Regions from separate parts of the Streptomyces sp. NPDC050264 genome, predicted to be linked through region 1. Evidence: predicted binding sites of a transcription regulator. Region 1 holds the regulator's gene; the other holds the start of a gene.
What was found. The regulator HrcA, encoded in region 1, represses chaperone genes, less so after heat shock. The targets are predictions, from matches to a motif close to TTNGCACTCNGNNNNNCNGAGTGCNAA.

Region 1 (10,853 bases):
CCGTCAGCGTGCGCCGCGACCGGATGCGGCCGTCACCGGCGCACTCGGGGCACGGCGTCGGCACGACGGTGCCGAAGCCCTGGCACTGCGGGCACGGGCGGCTCGTCATGACCTGGCCGAGGAAGGACCGCGTGACCTGCGAGACCTCGCCGCGCCCGCGACACATGTCGCAGGTCTGGGCGGAGGTCCCGGGCGCCGCGCCCTCACCGCTGCAGGTCGTACAGACGACAGCCGTGTCGACCTGGATGTCCTTGGTGGTGCCGAAGGCTGCCTCGTCCAGCTCGATCTCGAGCCGGATCATGGCGTCCTGGCCGCGGCGCGTACGCGACCGGGGGCCACGCTGCGACGCGGTTCCGAAGAACGCGTCCATGATGTCCGAGAAGTTCCCGAACCCACCGGCGCCGAAGCCTCCGGCGCCGCCTCCGCCGGCCTGCGACAGGGGGTCGCCCCCGAGGTCGTAGACCTGCTTCTTCTGCGGGTCGGAGAGCACCTCGTAGGCGGCGTTGATCTCCTTGAACCGCTCCTGAGTCTTCGGATCCGGATTCACGTCCGGGTGAAGCTCACGGGCCAGCCTTCGGAAGGCCTTCTTGATTTCGTCCTGGGAAGCGTCGCGGCGCACGCCGAGTACGGCGTAGTAGTCCGTGGCCACTTACGACTCCGCCAGGATCTGTCCGACGTAACGTGCCACTGCGCGTACTGCTCCCATCGTTCCCGGGTAATCCATGCGGGTCGGGCCGACCACGCCGAGCTTGGCCACTGCCTCGCCGCCCGAACCGTAGCCGACCGACACGACGGACGTGGAGTTGAGTCCCTCGTGGGCGTTCTCGTGACCGATCCGTACGGCCATGCCCGAATCGCCCACCTCACCAAGCAACTTGAGGAGCACGACCTGCTCCTCCAGTGCCTCCAGCACGGGCCGGATAGTGAGGGGAAAGTCATGTCCGAAGCGGGTGAGATTGGCGGTTCCGCCGATCATCAGCCGCTCCTCGGTCTCCTCGACGAGCGTCTCCAGCAGAGTGGAGAGCACCGTCGTGACCGTGCCCCGGTCCTCCGCTTCGAAGGCCTCGGAGAGGTCCTGCACCAGCTGCGGCACGTCGGCGAACCGGCGCCCCGCCACGCGGGCGTTGAGACGGGCCCGCAGGTCCGCCAGCGACGTCTCACCGAACGGCGCCGGGCAGTCGATCATCCGCTGCTCCACGCGCCCGGTGTCCGTGATCAGTACGAGCATCAGACGGGCGGGCGCGAGCGAGAGCAGCTCGACATGGCGCACGGTGGACCGGGTCAGGGACGGATACTGGACGACCGCGACCTGCCGCGTCAGCTGCGCGAGCAGCCGCACGGTCCGTCCGACGACGTCATCGAGGTCGACGGCGCCTTCCAGGAAGTTGTGGATGGCGCGCCGCTCGGGTGCCGTCATCGGCTTCACCGCGGTGAGCTTGTCGACGAAGAGTCGGTACCCCTTGTCGGTGGGGATCCGCCCGGCACTGGTGTGCGGCTGGGCGATGAACCCCTCGTCCTCCAGGGCGGCCATGTCGTTGCGCACGGTCGCCGGTGAGACGCCCAGGCTGTGCCGTTCGGTCAGCGCCTTGGAGCCGACGGGCTCCTCGGTGCCGACGTAGTCCTGGACGATGGCGCGCAGCACTTCGAGCCTGCGTTCACTGAGCATCGGCGCACACCTCCAGCAACTGTCTCTGCGATCTTTCGGATTTGGCACTCGCTGCGCGTGAGTGCCAATCGTCCCCGGCTCAGTGTACGGCCGGTGGGTACGCACCCGGCAAGGCCGCTAGCGTCGACACATGGAAGGCATCGACTGGAAGTCGACCGGCTGGGAAGAACTGGCGCCGCATGTGGGACGAATCCGGCTGCCCGGCTGGGACTGCACGACCGGTCTCGTCGTCGGCGAGGACGCGGCCCTGCTGATCGACACGGGATCCTCACTCCGTGAAGGCGTCCGGCTGCGCGGGGACGTGCGCCGCCTCCTGGGACCACACGGGAGGGTGACGCACATCGCGCTGACCCATCCGCACTTCGACCATGTGCTCGGCACGGCCGCGTTCGCGGGCGTCGAGGTGTACGGGGCCGTGGGCATCGACACCGTGTTCGCGGGCGGCGCCGGGCAGCTGCGCGCCGACGCCGTACGCCACGGCCTGGACCCCGACGCGGCGGCCGAGGCGGCCGATCTCCTCGTCACCCCGCCCCACCGGGTCTGCGGCGAGTGGACGCTTGACCTCGGCGGCGGTGTGCGGGTGCTGCTCGCGAACGTCGGCCCGGCGCACAGCGGCCACGACCTGGCGGTCCTGGTCCCCGGTGGTCCCGCGCTCCCCGGGATCGTCTTCTGCGGCGACCTGGTGGAGGAGTCGGGCGAACCGCAGGCCGGTCCGGACGCGGCCCCGCACCACTGGCCCGCGGCGCTCGACCGGCTGCTGTCGCTGGGCGGCGAGGACGCCCGCTACGTTCCGGGGCACGGGTCTGTGGTGAATGCGGGGTTTGTCCGCGAGCAGCGCGCCACACTGGCGGCCCGTACCGGCGTGTCGTAGGCCGGACGGGGGCGCCTTTTCTTATCGTCTGCCGAATGCGCCAGTACTCTCCGGACCTCACTCCCCCCTGGAAGCGGAACACGTCTGTTCCCGAGATCCCGGCAGAGCCGGATCTTGTCGTGGAAGAGGTCGGTACGGGCTTCTGCGGTGCGGTCGTGCGCGTCGAGAAGACGGCGCAGGGGCCGACGGTGACCCTGGAGGACCGCTTCGGCAAGCTCCGGGTGTTCCCGATGGAGCCGCGCGGTTTCCTGCTGGAGGGCAAGGTCGTCACGCTGGTGCGTCCCGCCGCCGGCGGCCCCGTACGTCCCACGCGCACGGCCTCCGGCTCGGTCGCGGTCCCGGGTGCCCGCGCCCGGGTGGCCCGCGCGGGCCGCATCTACGTGGAGGGCAAACACGACGCCCAGCTCATCGAGCGGGTCTGGGGCGACGACCTGCGCATCGAGGGCGTGGCCGTGGAGTTCCTGGAGGGCGTCGACGACCTCCCGGCGATCGTGGCGGAGTTCGACCCGGGCCCCGACGCGCGGCTGGGCGTCCTGGTCGACCACCTGGTCCCCGGTACGAAGGAGTGGCGCATCGCCCAGTCGGTCACGAGCGCCGACGCGCTGGTCGTCGGCCACCCGTACATCGACATCTGGGAGGCGGTGAAGCCGTCCTCGCTGGGCATCGAGGCCTGGCCCCGGATCCCGCACGGCCAGGACTGGAAGACGGGCGTGTGCCGTGCGCTGGGCTGGCGCGTGGCGAACACGGGCGAGGCCTGGCAGCACATCCTGTCCCGGGTCCGCTCGTACAAGGACCTGGAGCCCGAGCTCCTCGGCAGGGTCGAGGAGTTGATCGACTTCGTGACGGGTACAGACGACTAGGACCCTTCTCCGGGCAGGAAGCGCCCCGCCAGGGGCACGGGGCTGGGCCGGTCAGCGGGTCCGCCGCGGGGCGCGAGCAGCCACGACGACGCACTCGCGACGAACCCGCACCCCCTACGGCGCGTGGGCGCAGCGCACTCAGTCGACCAGATCCCGAACAATCCCATCGGCCAACAACCGCCCCCGCAACGTCAGCACAGCCCGCCCCTCCTCAAAGGGCCCGCGCTCCAGCAACCCGTCCTCCAACGCCTTGCGCGCCGCAGCCGTACCCGCGGGCCTCAGCAGCGACAAGGGGCAGCCCTCCCGGAGCCGTAGTTCAAGGAGAATCCGCTCGACCCGCCGATCCTCGTCGGCCAGCACTTCCCGCCCCGCCCCCGGCGACCTCCCCGCGGCCAGCGCGGCGGCGTACGCGCCGGGATGCTTGACGTTCCACCACCGCACACCGCCCACGTGTGAGTGCGCCCCGGGCCCGGCCCCCCACCAGTCGGCGCCGCGCCAGTACAGCTCGTTGTGCAGGCAGCGGGCCGCCTCGGACGTCGCCCAGTTCGAGACCTCGTACCAGCCGAACCCGGCCGCAGCCATGGTCTCGTCGGCGATCAGGTACCGGTCCGCGTGCACGTCGTCGTCGGTCATCGGCACCTCGCCGCGCCGGATCCGCCGGGCGAGCTGCGTGCCCTCCTCGACGATCAGCGCGTACGCGGAGATGTGATCGGGCCCTGCCGCGAGGGCGGCGTCCAGCGAGGCCCGCCAGTCGTCGTCGCTCTCGCCCGGCGTGCCGTAGATCAGGTCCAGGTTCACGTGCTCGAAGCCGGCCGCCCGCGCCTCGGCGACACAGGCCTCGGGCCGCCCGGGGGTGTGCGTACGGTCGAGGACCTTCAGCACGTGCTGCCGCGCGCTCTGCATCCCGAACGAGACCCGGTTGAAGCCCCCGGCCCGCAGCTGTGCCAGGTAGGCCGGGTCCACCGACTCGGGATTGGCCTCGGTCGTCACCTCCGCGTCGTCCGCGAGCCCGAACTCGTCCCGGATCGTCCCGAGCATCCGTACGAGGTCGGCGGCGGGCAGCAGGGTCGGCGTGCCGCCGCCGACGAACACGGTCCGTACCGGTCGCGGGTCGTCCCCGAGCACCTTGCGCGCGAGCCGGACCTCCTCGATCAGGGTCTCGGCGTAGTTGTCCCGCGAGGCGAGCACGCCCCCGGTGCCGCGCAGCTCGGTCGCCGTGTACGTGTTGAAGTCGCAGTAGCCGCAGCGCGTGGCGCAGTACGGGACGTGCAGGTAGAAGCCGAGGGGCCGGTCGGCGGCGCCGGCCAGCGCGGCGGCGGGCAGAGCCCCGTCGTCGGGCACGGGCTCACCATCGGGAAGTGCGGAAGGCATGGCCCCATTGTCCCGCCTCCCGCACCGTCACAGCGCCTGGAGCACCAGCAGCGCCAGATCGTCGTCCGGCGGGCCGTCCGCGTAGGCGTGCACGAGGCGCCGGATGCGCTCGGCGAGCAGCTGCGCCGTCAGCCCCGCGCACCCGGCGAGGGCGTGCGCGAGCCCGTCGCCGTCGTCGAACTGACGGTGCCCGGAGCGGCGCTCGGTCACGCCGTCCGTGACGCACAGCAGCGTGTCGCCGGTCAGCAGCTCGAACGACTCGCTCGTGTACTCCGGGTCCTCGACGACACCGAGCAGCACCTGTGGGGTGGCCGCCGTGACGACCTCGCCGCCGGGGCGCATCAGCAGGGGCAGCGGATGCCCGGCGGAGGCGAGGGTGCAGGTGACCGCGCCCCCGTCGCCGGCCGGTGTCAGTTCGCCGTAGAGGAGGGAGAGGAAGCGGGCGTTGGAGCCGTCCGGCGGGACACCCTCGCCGCCGGCCGCGGCGAGGGCGCGGGCCGCGGCGTCGGCGGCCTCGGTCGCGTCGTCGAGCAGCAGCCGGTTGAGCCGGCCCAGGACCTGGGCGACCGGGTAGCCCTCCCGGGCGAGGAGCCGCAGCCAGGGCCGGACGAGCCCGATCACCACCGCGGCCTCGGGGCCCTTGCCCTGGATGTCGCCGAGCGCGAAGCACCAGCGGCCGTCAGCGGCGGGGAACACGTCGTAGAAGTCGCCGCCGGGGCCGCCCGCCTCCTTCGGCTCGTACACGAGGGCGCTCTGCATGCCGGGGATCTCGGCGATGGAGACGGGCAGCAGGCCGCGCTGCAGGATGCGGCTGATGGTGGCCTGCCGGGTGAAGCGGCGGGCCGCGCTGACGGCGAGGGCGACCCGGCGGCTGAAGTCCTCGACGAGTCCGGTGACCTCGTCGGGGAAGCGGGGCAGGCCCGCGCGCCCGATGAGCAGGACGCCGAGGCTGCGCCCGCCCACCATCAGGCGGTAGGCGAGCGCGGCGCCCCACTCGTCGTCCTGGCAGTTCTCGCCCCGCGTCTCAAACGGCCAGGGCATGGGGACGGCCGCGGTGCGGGCGGCGTCGGGCAGACGCGGCGGTTCCTTCTCCAGGATCCGGCGTAGTTCCTCGCTACGGTTCTCGTGGCCGTGCCAGACGCGGGCCAGGCGGGGCGCGGGCATCGGGTCGGCGCCGCCCCGCAGGTCGCGGTCAGCGGTGCCCGGCAGACCGCGGCCCTCCTCGTCGTACAGCCAGATCGCGCACCAGTCGGCGAGCCGCGGCACGAGGAGCTGGCCGACGAGCGCGGCGACCATGTCCTCGTCGAGCTGGCCAGCGAGCAGGTCGGAGGCCTCGGCGAGGAAGGAGAGCGCGCCGCGGTTGACCCAGTCCCGGTCCTGGGGCACGCGTCTGGGCATGGGCGCGAGGAGTTCGGCGCGCAGGCCGCGCTCCAGGGCGCGGACGGCGGAGTGCACGGCGGGGCCGGTCGCGGCCTCCTCGGTGTCGGCCGCGGGCAGCCGGGCCCAGACCGTCTTGGTGCCGGGCCGGTAGGTGATGCCCCACGATTCGGCGAGGGACGCGACGAGCTGGAGGCCGCGGCCGCTTTCGGGGGTCTCGGACGTGCGGCAGGCCCGCTCGCCGCGTACGGCGCGGGCCGGGTGGTGGTCGGTGACCTCGACGACGACCCCCGCGGGGGTGCCGTCGGCGGCGGCCTCGTCCAGGCGGCAGAGCAGGTCGACGCTGGTGCCGGCGTGCACCACGGCGTTCGTCACGAGTTCGCTCAGGACGACGATCGCGTCGTCGCTCAGCCGGTCGCCGAGAGCGGCGCAGCCGGGCACTGCCTGCTCGGTCCAGTCGGCGAACGCGGCCCGTACGAAGCGGCGGGCGGCCGCGGGCGCGAGGGAGTCCCCCGGCAGCGACGTGTGGACCAGGAACGGTCCTGCGTGCGGATGGTCCGCTACGTCCCCGTCACTGAAGGTGGTTTCCCGCTGGATAGGCATGGGCCCCACGTTCGGCTCCTGAGCAGTTCGGGCAAAGACGCCTCAGGCGACACGAACAGAGTGACAGACTGACCACGCCCATAAGCACCGAGTTACCGAAGTGGGCCGCCATGAGTGAGAACAGTGCTATGCGTGTGCATCCGAACAGGCCGGAAAGCGACGTCATCCGTCCGCCCGACCTCCGGCCGCTGCTGGCCGCCATATCGGCTGCCCGCGACGGGAACTTCACCCGGCTCCCCGATGGCGGGGAGGGCATGGTGGGCGAGCTGGCGGCCGTGTTCAACCAGCTCATCGACCGCAGCGTCCACTACAACGTCGAACTGACCCGGGTGCGCCGGGAGATCGTCCGGCACGGGCGGCTCGACGAGCGGCTGGAGGCGAGCCCGGGGCAGGGTGCGTGGGCCACGCGTATTCACGACGTCAACACCATCATCGGCGCCCTGGTCGCCCCCGCGGCGAACGCCACGCGGGTGCTCGACGCGGTGGCGGGCGGCGATCTGACGCAGCGTGTCGACCTGCACGACGGCAACCGCCAACTCAGAGGCGACTTACGCCGGTTGGGCCGCGCCGTCAACAAGATGGTGGACCAGCTGTCCCTCTTCACCGGCGAGGTGACCCGGGTGGCCCGCGAGGTGGGCACCGAGGGCCGGCTCGGCGGGCGCGCCAAGGCGCAGGGTCTGTCCGGCAGTTGGCGTGACGTGACCGAGGCGGTCAACACCATGGCGTCCCGGCTGACCGCCCAGGTGCGGGACATCGCGCTCGTGACGACCGCGGTGGCCCGGGGCGACCTGACCCGTACCGTGACGATCGAGGCGACGGGCGAGCTGCTGGAGCTGAAGCTGACCGTCAACACGATGGTCGACCAGCTCTCCGCGTTCGCCGACGAGGTCACGCGCGTCGCGCGCGAGGTCGGCACCGAGGGCCAGCTGGGCGGCCGCGCCCAGGTCCGCGGTGTCTCCGGCGTCTGGAAGGACCTGACCGACAACGTCAACTTCATGGCGTCGAACCTCACCTCCCAGGTCCGTAACATCGCGCAGGTCACGACGGCCGTGGCCAACGGCGACCTGAGCCAGAAGATCATGGTCGACGCGCAGGGCGAGATCCTCGAACTCAAGTCGACGATCAACACGATGGTCGACCAGCTCTCCGCCTTCGCCGACGAGGTCACCCGCGTCGCCCGCGAGGTCGGCACCGAGGGCCAGCTGGGCGGCCGCGCCCAGGTCCGCGGCGTCTCCGGCGTCTGGAAGGACCTCACCGACAACGTCAACTTCATGGCCGACAACCTGACGTCGCAGGTGCGCAACATCGCCCTCGTGTCCACGGCGGTGGCGCAGGGCGACCTCGGCAAGAAGATCACGGTCGAGGCGAAGGGCGAGATCCTCGAACTCAAGTCGACGATCAACACGATGGTCGACCAGCTCTCCGCCTTCGCCGACGAGGTCACCCGCGTCGCCCGCGAGGTCGGCACCGAGGGGAACCTGGGCGGCCAGGCGCAGGTGCGCGGTGTCGCCGGCGTGTGGAACGACCTGACCGACAACGTCAACTTCATGGCGTCGAACCTCACCTCCCAGGTCCGTAACATCGCGCAGGTCACGACGGCGGTGGCCCAGGGCGACCTCTCCAAGAAGATCTCGGTCGACGCCCGCGGCGAGATCCTGGAGCTGAAGGACACCGTCAACACGATGGTGGAGCAGTTGCGCGGCTTCGCCGACGAGGTCACGCGCGTGGCCCGCGAGGTCGGCACGGACGGCGCCCTCGGCGGACGCGCGACGGTGCACGGCGTCTCGGGTGTCTGGAAGGACCTCACCGACAACGTCAACTACATGGCGGACAACCTGACGTCGCAGGTCCGCAACATCGCGCAGGTCGCCACGGCGGTGGCCCAGGGCGACCTCTCCAAGAAGATCGACGTCGACGCGCGCGGCGAGATCCTCGAACTGAAGACGACCATCAACACGATGGTGGACACCCTGTCGTCCTTCTCCTCCGAGGTCACGCGTGTGGCCCGCGAGGTCGGCTCCGAGGGTCAACTCGGCGGGCAGGCACGGGTCGAGGGCGTCTACGGCACCTGGAAGCGCCTGACGACGAACGTGAACGAGCTGGCGTCGAACCTGACCACACAGGTTCGCGCCATCGCCGAGGTGGCGTCCGCGGTCACGCAGGGTGACATGTCCCGCTCGATCGCGGTGGAGACGCAGGGCGAGGTCGCGGAGCTGAAGGACAACATCAACCTGATGGTGGCCAACCTCCGCGAGACGACCCGCGCGAAGGACTGGCTGGAGTCGAACCTGGCGCGCCTGGCGGCCCTGATGCAGGGACACCGGGACCTCATGGAGGTCGCCGACCTGATCCTGCGCGAACTGACCCCGCTGGTGAACGCGCAGTACGGCGCCTTCTTCCTCGCCGAGCCGGACGAGGACGACACCCCGATCCGGACGACCATCCCCACCAAGGGGCTCGCCTACATCGCGGGCTACGGCTCGGCCGCGGCCCTGGTCGTCGACACCGGCGGCATGCCGGTCCACGGTCTCGTACGGCAGGCGGCCCTGGAGAAGAAGCGGATCCTGGTGGAGGAGGCCCCGCCGGACTACATCAAGATCAACAGCGGCCTGGGGGAAGCCGCCCCCGCCTCTGTCGTCATCATCCCGATCCTCTTCGAGGACAAGCTCCTCGGCGTCATCGAGCTGGCGTCGTTCTCCCGCTTCTCCGACGTCCACCTGGCCTTCTTCGACCAGTTCGTGAACACGATCGGCGTCGCGATCAACACCATCATCGCCAACTCCCGCACCGAGTCCCTGCTCGGCGAGTCCCAGCGCCTGGCGACCCAGCTCCAGGAGCGGTCCGACGAACTCCAGCGCCAGCAGGGCGAGTTGCAGCGCTCGAACGCGGAACTGGAAGAGAAAGCGGCCCTGTTGGCGACGAGCTCCCAGTACAAGTCGGAGTTCCTGGCGAACATGTCGCACGAGCTGCGCACTCCCCTCAACTCGCTCCTCATCCTGGCCCGGCTGCTCTCCGACAACCCGGACGGGCACCTCAACGACCAGGAAGTCCAGTTCGCGACGACGATCCACCGCTCAGGATCCGACCTGCTCCAGCTCATCAACGACATCCTCGACCTGTCGAAGATCGAGGCGGGACGCATGGACGTACGTCCCAAGAAGCTCCCCCTCATCAAGCTCCTCGACTACGTCCACGCCACGTTCCGCCCGATCACCCTCGACCGCGGGCTCGCCTTCGAGGTGACGGTCGGCGAGGACGTGCCGCGCGAGGTCTTCTCCGACGAGCAGCGCCTCCAGCAGATCCTGCGCAACCTCCTGTCGAACGCGATCAAGTTCACCGCCAACGGCCGGGTCGAACTGCGGGTCAAGCGGATCAAGGACCCGGAGCACACGTTCGTGCGCGAGAGCGAGGACCTGATCGCCTTCGCCGTCTCGGACACCGGCATCGGCATCGCGCGGGACAAACTCCCCGTCATCTTCGAGGCGTTCCAGCAGGCCGACGGCACCACCAACCGCAAGTACGGCGGCACGGGCCTCGGCCTCTCCATCAGCCGGGAGATCGCCGGGCTGCTCGGCGGCCGCATCATTGCCGAGAGCGAGCCCGGCGAGGGCTCCACGTTCACGCTGTACGTGCCCGTCGTCCATCCCGGGCACGAGCCGGCGGGCGACGAGATGCAGACCGATCCGATGCCCCTCGTCCCCGCTCAGCAGGACGGCTCCGCGGACGCGTACACGATCCACGAGCAGGAGGACAACTGGCCGACGCCGACGAAGCTGGAGCGGTGGAAGACCGGTCTCGCGGGCCAGGTGCTGCCCGGACGCCGGGTGCTCATCGTCGACGACGACATCCGTAACGTCTTCGCGCTCACTCATGTGCTCGGCCGCGTGGGCATGCCCGTCCTGTACGCGGAGAACGGCCGGGAGGGCATCGAAACGCTGGAGCGCAACTCCGACGTCGAACTCGTCCTGATGGACATCATGATGCCGGAGATGGATGGCTATGAGACGATCTCGGTCATTCGTGGAACGACGCGCTGGGCCGGACTGCCGATCGTGGCCCTCACCGCGAAGGCCATGCCCGGCGACCGGGAGAAGTCGATCGCCAA
Region 2 (10,853 bases), on a different contig from region 1:
CGCCGCCTCGCCCTCGGCGTCCGCGTCACCGTCGTCCGAGCCGGTCGAGAAGGGTGTCCTCAACATCCTTGTCCTGGGCTCCGATTCACGCACCGGCAAGGCGAACAAGGCGCTCGGCGGCGGTGACAGCGGCGGGGCCCGCTCCGACACCGCGATGGTCGTGCACCTCGACGCCGACCGCAGCGCGGCGACGGTGGTGAGCATCCCCCGCGACACCCTCGTCGAACGCCCCTCCTGCCCGACGGAGTCCGGCGGCACGACCGCGGTCGCGTACAACGTCATGTTCAACAGCGCCTATTCGGTGGGCGGTCCGGTCTGCGCCGTGAAGACCGTCGAGCAGCTCACCGGGGTCCGCATGGACCACTACCTGGAGGTCGACTTCGCGGGCTTCGCGAAGATCGTCGACGCGCTCGGCGGCGTGGACGTCACCACCACCGAGGACATCGACGACGACCTCAGCCACCTCCACCTGGACGCCGGCGACCACCACCTCGACGGCGAACAGGCCCTCGCCTTCGCCCGCACCCGGCACGGCATCGGCGACGGCAGCGACCTGGGCCGCATCAAGCTGCAGCAGCAGCTCGTCAAGGCGCTGATCGGGCAGGTCTCGGCCGACGGCCTGCTGACCGACCCGGCCCGCCTCTACAAGATCGCCGACGCGGCCACCGGCAGCCTCACCGCGGACACCGGGCTCGACTCCCTCACCGAACTGAGCGGCCTGGCGCGGAGCGTGAGCGGCCTGTCGGCGGACTCCCTGAAGACGGTCATGATGCCGGTGGTGCGGGCGCCCTCGGACGGGAACCGGGTGGTGGCCGACGAGCCGGAGGCGAAGGAGCTGTGGGAGTCGCTGCGGTGACCGGCTCCACCGTCCCGGCCGGCCCGCCTCACTTCGTGTACGTCAACAGGTAGCGCCAGAAAAGCAGTTGACGCAGCTCGCTGCCGGGCAGCAGACGCGCCGACTCCGCGCGGACCTGAGGCAGCGTCATCTCCGGCTGCCGGACCGGTGCTCTGCGCGGGGGCGTACGGATGCCGCGGGCGCGTTCGGCGCCGTACACGGCCGCACGGGCCACCGCGTTCACCGGGACCGCGGCCAGGTCCCGGGGCGTGACGCCGGCGTAGCAGCCGAGGACCAGGAGACGGCCGCCGGGCGCGAGGGCCTCGCGGAAGCGGGTCAGCGTCCCGAACGGCATGTGGTGCAGGCTGGCCAGACAGGTGATCACGTCGTAGTGGGCTTCCGGGAGCCCCTCCGTCGAGGCGTCCGCCAGGCGGTAGCGCGGGCCGCCGCCCGACGCCTCAGCCGCGGCGAGCGTGGCCGGGTCCGGGTCGAGCGCGTCGACCCGGTAGCCCCGCGCGACGAGGCGGCGCGCGAAGCGGCCCGTGCCGCAGCCGACGTCGAGTGCGCTGCGGCCGCCCGGCGGCAGGTGGCGCAGCAGGAGGCGGTGGTAGTGGTCGTTGTGGTCGAACGGCATGGGGGAGCACCCTGACAGGCGGCGGATCAGCTGGGCGTAAGCAACGTGGGGTCCGTCGCTGACCTGCGAAGACGTACGGCCGGAAAGATTCTTCGAGGAGATCGGGCGGCCGTGTCGATCCGGGTGCCGTCCGTTCGACGCAAGGGTGAGAGGCCGGCGGGTACGGCCACCGGCCCGCCCCGAAGACGTAGGAGACGATCGTCCGCGCTATCTGACGATGATCCGTATCGACGAGCGGAACGCCCCCGCCGGGGGCAAGCGCGTGCACGACGACAGGGGCGGGATCACCGCCACCGACGGCCCGTTCACCGAGACCAAGGAGGTCGGCGGCGGCTACGCGATTGCTGGAGCGGCTGGGGCGGGTGGAGGAGGCGCGGGCGGAGTTCCGGCGGGCGCCGGGGCCGGCCCGCGATGAACGGGAACGGGGGGTTCCTGCTGGGGCGCATCGACCGCTGACCCGCGTCAGGCGCGCTCCTCAGGCGCCGGAGCTTGTGGCCGGCCGCCCCACCAGCATGGTCGGGGCCCCGCCGACCCGGGTCAGGAACACCGTCACCGCCCGCTTCCCGAAGGGCTTGGGCATGGCCTTGCGGCGCAGCTCCTCCGGCTCGACGGCGGAACCCCGCTTCTTCACGGTCAGCACCCCGACCTCCCGCTCCCGCAGCAGCGCCTTCAACTTCTTCACGTTGAAGGGGAGTTGGTCGGTGATCTCGTACGCGGTGGCGTACGGGGTCGGGTGCCGCTCGTCCCCGGTGACGTAGGCGATGGTCTCGTCGATCAGCCCGCCGCCGACCTGCTCGGCCACCTCGGCGACCAGGTGCGCCCGGATGGCGGCTCCATCGGGCTCGTACAAGTACCGCCCGACCGGCCGCACTTCGGGGTCCGGCAGTCCGCGCCCGACGAGTTCCCGCGGCCCCGGCAGCAGGGTGGCGCGCATCCGGCCGGGTTCCGTGCCGAACCACAGCACGGCCTCCTTCACGTCACCGCCGTCCGAGATCCACTCGGCGTCGGCCTCGGCCGGGATCGCCTCGTGCGGGATGCCCGGCGCGATCTTCAGCGCGGCGCGCGGTGCCTTGCGCGCGGTGGCGACGGCCCAGGACAGCGGAGGGGAGTAGGCCTCGGGGTCGAAGATCCGCCCGCGCTTGTCGGAGCGCCGGGCCGGGTCCACGAAGACGGCGTCGTACGGGGTGGTGTCCACCTCCGTCACATCCGCCTCCCGCACCTCGATCAGGTCGTCGAGGCCGAGGGCGGCCGCGTTGGCCCGCGCCACGGCGCACGTCTCCGGGTCCCGGTCGACGGCGAGCACCGAGATCCCGGCGCGGGCCAGCGCGATCGCGTCGCCGCCGATGCCGCAGCACAGGTCGGCGACGGAGCTGACGCCGAGGGCCCGGAAGGATTCGGCGCGGTACGTGGCGACGCTCGTCCGGGTCGCCTGCTCGACCCCGTTCGCCGTGAAGTACATGCGGGCCGCGTCCTCGGGCCCGAACTTCGCCACCGCCCGCTGCCGCAGCCGCGCCTGGGCGAGCGCCGCCGAGACGAGCTCGGCCGGGTGCTCGCGGCGCAGCCGGGTGGCGAGCGCGAGCTCCTGTGCCGGGTCGTGGTCGCGCAGTGCGTCGAGCAGGGCCTGGCCGGCCGGTGTGAGCAGGGCGGAGAAGTCGTTCACCGGAACATTGTGGGCCAGTCGGAGGACGGCGCGCGCCCGGCGGCGGTGTCGGCCCGTGATCAGGGCCTTGAGCTGCGAGGATCCGGCGCCATGCAACTAGTACGACAAAATGAGGAAACCGCCTCAAAGGGGACTCGCGCCAGATCCGGGAAACGGGCGGCGCTCCGCGGCACGGCCGCCGCCCTCGCCGCCGCCGCGCTCGCCACCGGCTGTGCCGCCGGATCCGACGAAGGTGCCGTGACACCGGCCCCCGGGCAGCAGGCCCTGAACGCGCCGCCCGCCCGCGCCCTCGACTCGTACGCCACCAGGCTCAAGGCCGAGCGGGCGCAGCGGGTCGCAGCGGCCAGGCGCTGGGGTCTCGCGAAGGTGCCGCTCGCCGCGCCCGAGCCGCCCGCGAAGAAGCCCGTCATCAAGCCCCGTAAGGGCTTCGAGGTCGACGACCAGGCCGCGCTCGGGCTGCCGCCGGTCTTCACGACCATCCCCACGAAGGAAAAGATCGTCTTCCTCACCATCGACGACGGGGCCGACAAGGACCCGCGGTTCCTGAAGATGATGAGCGACCTCAAGATCCCGTACACGGCCTTCCTGACCGACCGCGAGGTCAAGCCCGGGTACGACTACTTCAAGAAGGCGCAGAGCCTGGGCATCACCCTCAACAACCACACGCTGCACCACCCTTACCTCCCCGGTCTCTCCTACAAGCGGCAGAAGCACGAGATCTGCGGCATGCAGGACGTCATCGAGAAGAAGTACGGCAAGCGGCCCACGCTCTTCCGGCCGCCGTTCGGCGACTACAACCAGGACACCCTGAAGGCGGCCAAGGCGTGCGGCATCACGTACGCGCCGATCTGGAACGCCGAGGCGTTCGTGGACCGCATGGACCACCGCGAATGGGACCGGGACATCCACCCGGGCGACATCATCCTCACGCACTTCCGGGGCCGTAAGGACTGGAACGGCACGATGCCCGACATGGTCCGCACGTTCCTGAAGTACGTCACCGGCAAGGGGTACGCCGTGGCCCGCCTGGAGGACTACCTGTGACAACTCCCTGGGCGGAGGCTGCCGTCGGCGCGGCCGGGGCGCGGCGGATGGTCGCCTGCGCCCTGGCCGCCGTGCTGCTCTCCGGGTGCGCGCAGTCCGTCGACCCGATCGAGCGGATGGGCAGGAAGGCCGCGCAGAAGGTCCGCCACCATCCGCGGACCGCGGCGGCCGGGGTGCCGGCGCCCGAAGCCCATCGCCGCTGGGGGCTCAGGACCCCGCTGGCCCCGGCGCCCCGCGCCCACCGGGTGCTCCCGCCCCGCGCCCCCGGCGCGGTCCCCCCGGTGATCGACCGCGTACCCACCCGCGACAAGGTCGTCTTCCTCACCATCGACGACGGCAGTATCGGCGACGGCGCCGAGCAGGGTCCGCGCTTCACCGACATGATCCGCGACCTGCGCCTGCCGGTCTCGGTCTTTCTCACGCACTCCGGTACGGACCCCGGCCACGACCGTCTCGGCAGGCTCCGCGCGCTCGGCGCCGGCGTCGGGAACCACACCCTCACGCACCCGTTCCTGCCCGGCCTCGGTTACGTGGAACAGCACGCCGAGATCTGCGGCGAGCAGGACCGTCTCAAGGCCCGCTTCGGCACGGCGCCGCGCCTGCTCCGCCCGCCCTACGGCAACTACGACGCGGACACCCTGCGCGCGGCGGGCGCGTGCGGCATCGACGCGATCGTCCTGTGGCGCGCCGCGCGGCGGAGCGACGACCTGCGCCCCGGCGACATCCTCCACGCCCCCTCCGCCCCGAAGGGCGAGAGCCTGACCGGGACGACCGCGCGAACGCTGCGCCGCATCCAGGAACAGGGCTTCACGGTGGGGCGCCTGGAGGACTATCTCTGAGCGGCCGCAACCCCGTGCGGGCCGACCGAAATGCCGCGCCGCGACGGAGTCGATTGGCACTCCGCTTGACCGAGTGCTAATCGCGGTCATAGTCTCGGCCCTGGCACTCACCACTGGAGAGTGCCAACAGCGACGGGCAGGTCCGGCACCCGCGACGACGGATCCACCTGGTCGCCACCCCAGACTGTTAACCCCGTAGATCTCCGAAGGGGGAGACCGGATCGTGACGACCGCCAGCTCCAAGGTTGCCATCAAGCCGCTCGAGGACCGCATTGTGGTCCAGCCGCTCGACGCCGAGCAGACCACGGCCTCTGGCCTGGTCATTCCGGACACCGCGAAGGAGAAGCCCCAGGAGGGCGTCGTCCTCGCCGTGGGCCCGGGCCGCTTCGAGAACGGCGAGCGCCTTCCGCTCGACGTGAAGACCGGCGACATCGTGCTGTACAGCAAGTACGGCGGCACCGAGGTCAAGTACAACGGCGAGGAGTACCTCGTCCTCTCGGCCCGCGACGTTCTCGCGATCGTCGAGAAGTAAGCAAGCCGAGAAGCTTTTTCTGCTTTGAACAGCGCCCCTGGCACCCGCGATCGTAAGAAGCCGGGGTCAGGGGCGTGGTTCGTTCACCAAGCTTCACCCCTAGTTTTCCGAGAGGGCTGAACCGCTCCCATGGCGAAGATCCTGAAGTTCGACGAGGACGCCCGTCGCGCCCTCGAGCGCGGCGTCAACAAGCTTGCCGACACGGTCAAGGTGACGATCGGCCCCCGCGGCCGCAACGTCGTCATCGACAAGAAGTTCGGCGCCCCCACCATCACCAACGACGGTGTCACCATCGCCCGCGAGGTCGAGATCGACGACCCGTACGAGAACCTGGGCGCGCAGCTGGTGAAGGAGGTGGCGACCAAGACCAACGACATCGCGGGTGACGGCACCACCACCGCCACCGTGCTGGCCCAGGCCCTGGTCAAGGAAGGCCTGCGCAACGTTGCCGCCGGTGCTTCCCCGGCCGCCCTGAAGAAGGGCATCGACGCCGCCGTCAAGGCGGTGTCCGAGGAGCTCCTCGCCACCGCCCGTCCGATCGACGACAAGGCCGACATCGCGGCCGTCGCCGGTCTGTCGGCCCAGGACTCGCAGGTCGGCGAGCTCATCGCCGAGGCGATGGACAAGGTCGGCAAGGACGGTGTCATCACCGTCGAGGAGTCCAACACCTTCGGTCTGGAGCTCGACTTCACCGAGGGCATGGCCTTCGACAAGGGCTACCTGTCCCCGTACTTCGTCACCGACCAGGAGCGTATGGAGGCCGTCCTCGACGACCCGTACATCCTGATCCACCAGGGCAAGATCGGGTCCATCCAGGACCTGCTCCCGCTCCTGGAGAAGGTCATCCAGGCCGGCGGCTCCAAGCCCCTCCTGATCATCGCCGAGGACGTCGAGGGCGAGGCCCTGTCGACCCTGGTCGTGAACAAGATCCGCGGCACGTTCAACGCCGTCGCGGTGAAGGCCCCCGGCTTCGGTGACCGCCGCAAGGCGATGCTGCAGGACCTGGCCACCCTCACCGGTGCCACCGTCATCGCCGAAGAGGTCGGCCTCAAGCTCGACCAGGTCGGCCTGGACGTGCTCGGCACCGCGCGCCGCGTGACCATCACCAAGGACGACACCACGGTCGTCGACGGTGGCGGCAACAGCGACGAGGTCGCCGGCCGTGTGAACCAGATCAAGGCCGAGATCGAGAACACGGACTCCGACTGGGACCGCGAGAAGCTCCAGGAGCGCCTCGCGAAGCTCGCCGGCGGCGTCTGCGTGATCAAGGTCGGCGCCGCGACCGAGGTCGAGCTCAAGGAGAAGAAGCACCGTCTGGAGGACGCCATCTCCGCGACCCGCGCCGCGGTCGAGGAGGGCATCGTCTCCGGTGGTGGCTCCGCGCTCGTCCACGCCGTCAAGGTCCTCGAGGGCAACCTCGACAAGACCGGCGACGAGGCCACGGGTGTCGCGGTCGTCCGCCGCGCCGCCGTCGAGCCGCTGCGCTGGATCGCGGAGAACGCGGGCCTCGAGGGCTACGTGATCGTCTCCAAGGTCGCCGAGCTCGAGAAGGGCTCCGGCTACAACGCCGCGACCGGCGAGTACGGCGACCTGGTCAAGGCCGGCGTCATCGACCCGGTCAAGGTCACGCGCTCCGCCCTGGAGAACGCCGCGTCCATCGCCTCCCTGCTCCTGACGACCGAGACCCTGGTCGTCGAGAAGCCGGCCGAGGAAGAGCCCGAGGCCGGTCACGGCCACGGTCACTCGCACTGACGCCACGCACAGCAGAGGCCCGGTCCCCGTCGCGGGGGCCGGGCCTCGGTGCGTTCCGGTCGGGTCCCGGGGCAGACCCGGAGAGGGCACCCGTGTGCGCCGCCGGATCCGCGTACACGAAGCGTTCGCAATTCGCGCGGGGCGGCCGCTTCGCGCCAAACCTTCGCTACTGCGGCCCGTACTTACGCCCTGTCCGCGACGTGATTCCGCCGAGCAGGGCGCGCGGCGTCACCTTCACGACGCCCATCAGCGCCTTGTACCGCGGGTCCGGGATCGACAGCGACTTCCCGCGCGCGAGGTCCGCGAGCGCCGCCGCGACCAACTTGTCGGCGTCCAGCCACATCCAGTTCGGGATGTTGCCCGTGCCCATCCCGGCCCGCTGGTGGAACTCCGTACGCACGAAGCCCGGGCACAGCGCCATCAGCCGCACCCCGCTGCCCGCCAGATCCTTCGCCGCGCCCTGCGTGAACTGCACGACCCACGCCTTCGACGCCCCGTAGGTGCCGCGCGGCACGAAAGCCGCCACCGACGCCACGTTGATGACGCCGCCGCGCCCGCGCTCGCGCATCCCCGCCGTCACCGCCGACGTCAGCCGCAGCACCGCCTCGCAGTGCACCTTCAGCATCGTCAGCTCGTCGGCCATGGGCACTTCCAGGAAGTGGCCCTTGTTGCCGAACCCGGCGTTGTTGACGAGCAGATCGACCGCGGCCTTGGGGTCCCGCAGCCGCTTCTCGACGGCCGCGATGCCCTTGTCCGTGGCGAGGTCCGCGGTCAGCACCTTGGCCTCGATGCCGTGCCGGTCGTGCAGTTCGGTCGCCTGCTCCTGGAGCCGCTTCGTGTCGCGGGCGACGAGCACCAGATTGTGGCCGTCGGCGGCGAGGCGCCGGGCGAAGGCGGCGCCGATGCCCGCGGTGGATCCCGTGATCAGTGCCGTAGTCATGGGGCAAGGTTAGTGACGCTCCGGTGATGCTCGTGATCACCGGAGCGCCGTCCGGCCCCGTTCAGGCGGACCGGGCGTCGTACTTCTCGGTGTACGTCCGTATCTGCTGCTCGACCTCGTAATGCAGCGCGTCCCCGGCGGCCAGCAGCCGCGGCAGCAGCTCGCGCTCGGTCGTCACGGCCCGGAACTCGAAGGCGACGGTCACCTCGTGCGCGGGCCGGTGCACGACCTCGACGGTGTCCCCGGCCCGGATCTCGCCCGGCTCGATCACCCGCAGGTACGCGCCCGGCCTCTTCTCCTGCGTGAACCGCTTGACCCAGGTCTTCTCGCCCAGATGCCCCTGGAAGGTCTTGCACGGAATCCGGCTGGAGCTCACCTCCAGGAGCAGGTCGGGGCCGATCCGCCAGCGCTCGCCGATCTTCGCCCCGCAGACGTCGACGCCCTCGGTGGTGAGGTTCTCGCCGAACACCCCGTTGGGCAGCGCCCGGCCGAGGAGTTGCTCCCACGCGTCCAGGTCCTCGCGCGCGAACGCGTACACCGCCTGGTCGTCCCCGCCGTGGTGCCGCAGGTCGCACACGGCGTCCCCGGCGAGGCCGCTCGCGCCGACCCCCTTCTCACCGGGCGCGGTCACCCGCACGGGTCCCGCGACCGGCTGCTTGTCGATGCCGGTCACGCCCTCGGGCTGGTCGGTGTACGCGACGGGCGTGGCGCGCCCCAGATTCAGCGACAAGATTTTCATGGCATCGCACGGTACGGGACCCGTGACCAAAGTCGCCACGCATTATTCGGCGCGATCCCCAAGCGCCGCTTATGCTTGAACCATGATCGAGGCCCGTCATCTCCGTGTCCTGCGCGCCGTGGCCGCCACCGGCTCCTTCTCGGCCGCGGCCCGCGAGCTGGGCTGCACCCAGCCCGCCGTCAGCCAGCAGATGAAGGCCCTGGAGACCTCGGCCGGTACGCCGCTGCTGATCCGCACGGGCCGCGAGATGCGCCTGACCCAGGCCGGCGAGGCCCTCGTCCGGCACGCGGCGGGCATCCTCGCCGGGCTCACCGCCGCCGAGGAGGAGGTCGCCGCGATCGCGGGCCTGCGCGCCGGGCGCGTCCGGCTCGTCTCCTTCCCCAGCGGCAGCTCGACCCTGGTCCCGACGGCCCTGGCCGCGCTGCGCGCCGCGCACCCCGGCACCCGCGTCTCGCTGGTGGAGGCGGAGCCCCCGCGCTCGGTGGAGATGCTGCGCGAGGGCGACTGCGACGTGGCTCTCGCCTTCCGGTACGAGGGCGCGCACGCGGCGGAGGAGTGGGACGACCTCGTCGTACGCCCGCTGCTGGCCGACCGGCTCGTGGGCCTGGTCCCCGAGGGCCACCGGCTCGCCGGGGCGGGCTCGGTGACCATCGACGCGTTCGCGGACGACCCGTGGATCGCGGGCTGCCCGCGCTGCCGCCGCCAGCTCGTCGACGTGTGCCGCGGCGCCGGGTTCGCCCCGCGCATCGACTTCGCCACGGACGACTATCCGGCGGTGGTCGGCCTGGTCGGCGCGGGGCTCGGTGTTGCCGTTCTGCCCGAACTGGCCATCGAGTCTGTTCGGCCCAAGGGTGCACGCACAGTGACGGTGGAGCCGCCCGTGCTGCGCGAGATCGTCGCGCTCACCCTGCCCGATCTGTCCCAGGTTCCGGCGGTCGCCGCGACCCTCGACCACTTGGCGAAGGCCGCCACCCGCTGAGTCCGGGCGCGGGCGCGGCTGCCCGCGCCCGCGGTCGCCGCCTGCGGTCTCGTCCTTGCAGAAACGTTCCTTCAGTGGTGAGCGGCAGCTGACGCGATCCCACCGCCACCCGTTGCCGTCGCGGTGACGAGCCGGTTGCGGGCCCGTCCCATCAGCTCTTCGCGCTCGTCCTCGGTCAGGCCGCCCCACACGCCGTACGGCTCACGCACCTGTAGGGCGTGAGCAGCGCACTCGGCGCGCACCGGGCACCTCATGCAGACCTCTTTCGCCGAGTTCTCACGGGCGCTGCGCGCCGCTCCCCGCTCACCTTCCGGGTGGAAGAAGAGCGAGCTGTCGACCCCGCGGCAGGCCGCGAGGAGCTGCCAGTCCCACAGATCCGCGTTCGGTCCGGGAAGACGGGAGAAATCTGCCATTGCGTTGTCCCCTTGTAGCCGTTGTGACGCGGATACGGTGCCCATGACCGTACATCTACTGTCTAAGGAGATGAAAATATGACTCATTGCGAATCTAGCTACAGACACCAGCAAAAGGGAAGAAAAGCCGCTAAATGGGGCATAGCTTGTGTTGAAAACTTGAGGGTCTGTTGCGCCGTCTGCACTGTGTCCGGCCCCTCACGTAGAGTGCCGAACGAGGCCGTCCGACCCGTAACTCTTTCGAGTGACCATCGTTGAGAGTGCGGTGGCGGTTGAAAGAACAAGCGCTCGGGCAACTGTCCGAGAGCGTCGACCGCACAGGTGACGATTCGTACAAAGCCTGGAGGCTCAAGGTGACGCGCATCAGCTGCGGAGGACGGACATGACATCCGTCCTCGTCTGCGACGACTCCCCGCTTGCCCGAGAGGCGCTTCGCCGCGCGGTCGCGACCGTGCCCGGCGTCGAGCGCGTGACGACCGCGGCCAA

Region 2: a site for HrcA is predicted at 5,066-5,092, ahead of groES (co-chaperone GroES). Genes of this name have one in related genera too.

The regions. Positions count from the first base shown of each region.
Region 1 covers NZ_JBFAKV010000001.1:477,565-488,417, forward strand. Annotated here, with positions in the region: gene dnaJ (molecular chaperone DnaJ) at 1-649, opposite strand, end outside; gene hrcA (heat-inducible transcriptional repressor HrcA) at 650-1,666, opposite strand; gene AB0J02_RS02185 (MBL fold metallo-hydrolase) at 1,797-2,537, shown strand; gene AB0J02_RS02190 (DUF3097 domain-containing protein) at 2,573-3,397, shown strand; gene hemW (radical SAM family heme chaperone HemW) at 3,536-4,768, opposite strand; gene AB0J02_RS02200 (SpoIIE family protein phosphatase) at 4,796-6,748, opposite strand; gene AB0J02_RS02205 (HAMP domain-containing protein) at 6,859-10,853, shown strand, end outside.
Region 2 covers NZ_JBFAKV010000005.1:419,195-430,047, reverse strand. Annotated here, with positions in the region: gene AB0J02_RS11660 (LCP family protein) at 1-856, shown strand, start outside; gene AB0J02_RS11655 (class I SAM-dependent methyltransferase) at 885-1,469, opposite strand; gene AB0J02_RS11650 (hypothetical protein) at 1,687-1,884, shown strand; gene AB0J02_RS11645 (methyltransferase domain-containing protein) at 1,945-3,129, opposite strand; gene AB0J02_RS11640 (polysaccharide deacetylase family protein) at 3,220-4,173, shown strand; gene AB0J02_RS11635 (polysaccharide deacetylase family protein) at 4,221-5,012, shown strand; gene groES (co-chaperone GroES) at 5,236-5,544, shown strand; gene groL (chaperonin GroEL) at 5,674-7,296, shown strand; gene AB0J02_RS11620 (SDR family oxidoreductase) at 7,463-8,236, opposite strand; gene AB0J02_RS11615 (MOSC domain-containing protein) at 8,298-8,975, opposite strand; gene AB0J02_RS11610 (LysR family transcriptional regulator) at 9,058-9,954, shown strand; gene AB0J02_RS11605 (WhiB family transcriptional regulator) at 10,026-10,367, opposite strand; gene AB0J02_RS11600 (response regulator transcription factor) at 10,750-10,853, shown strand, end outside.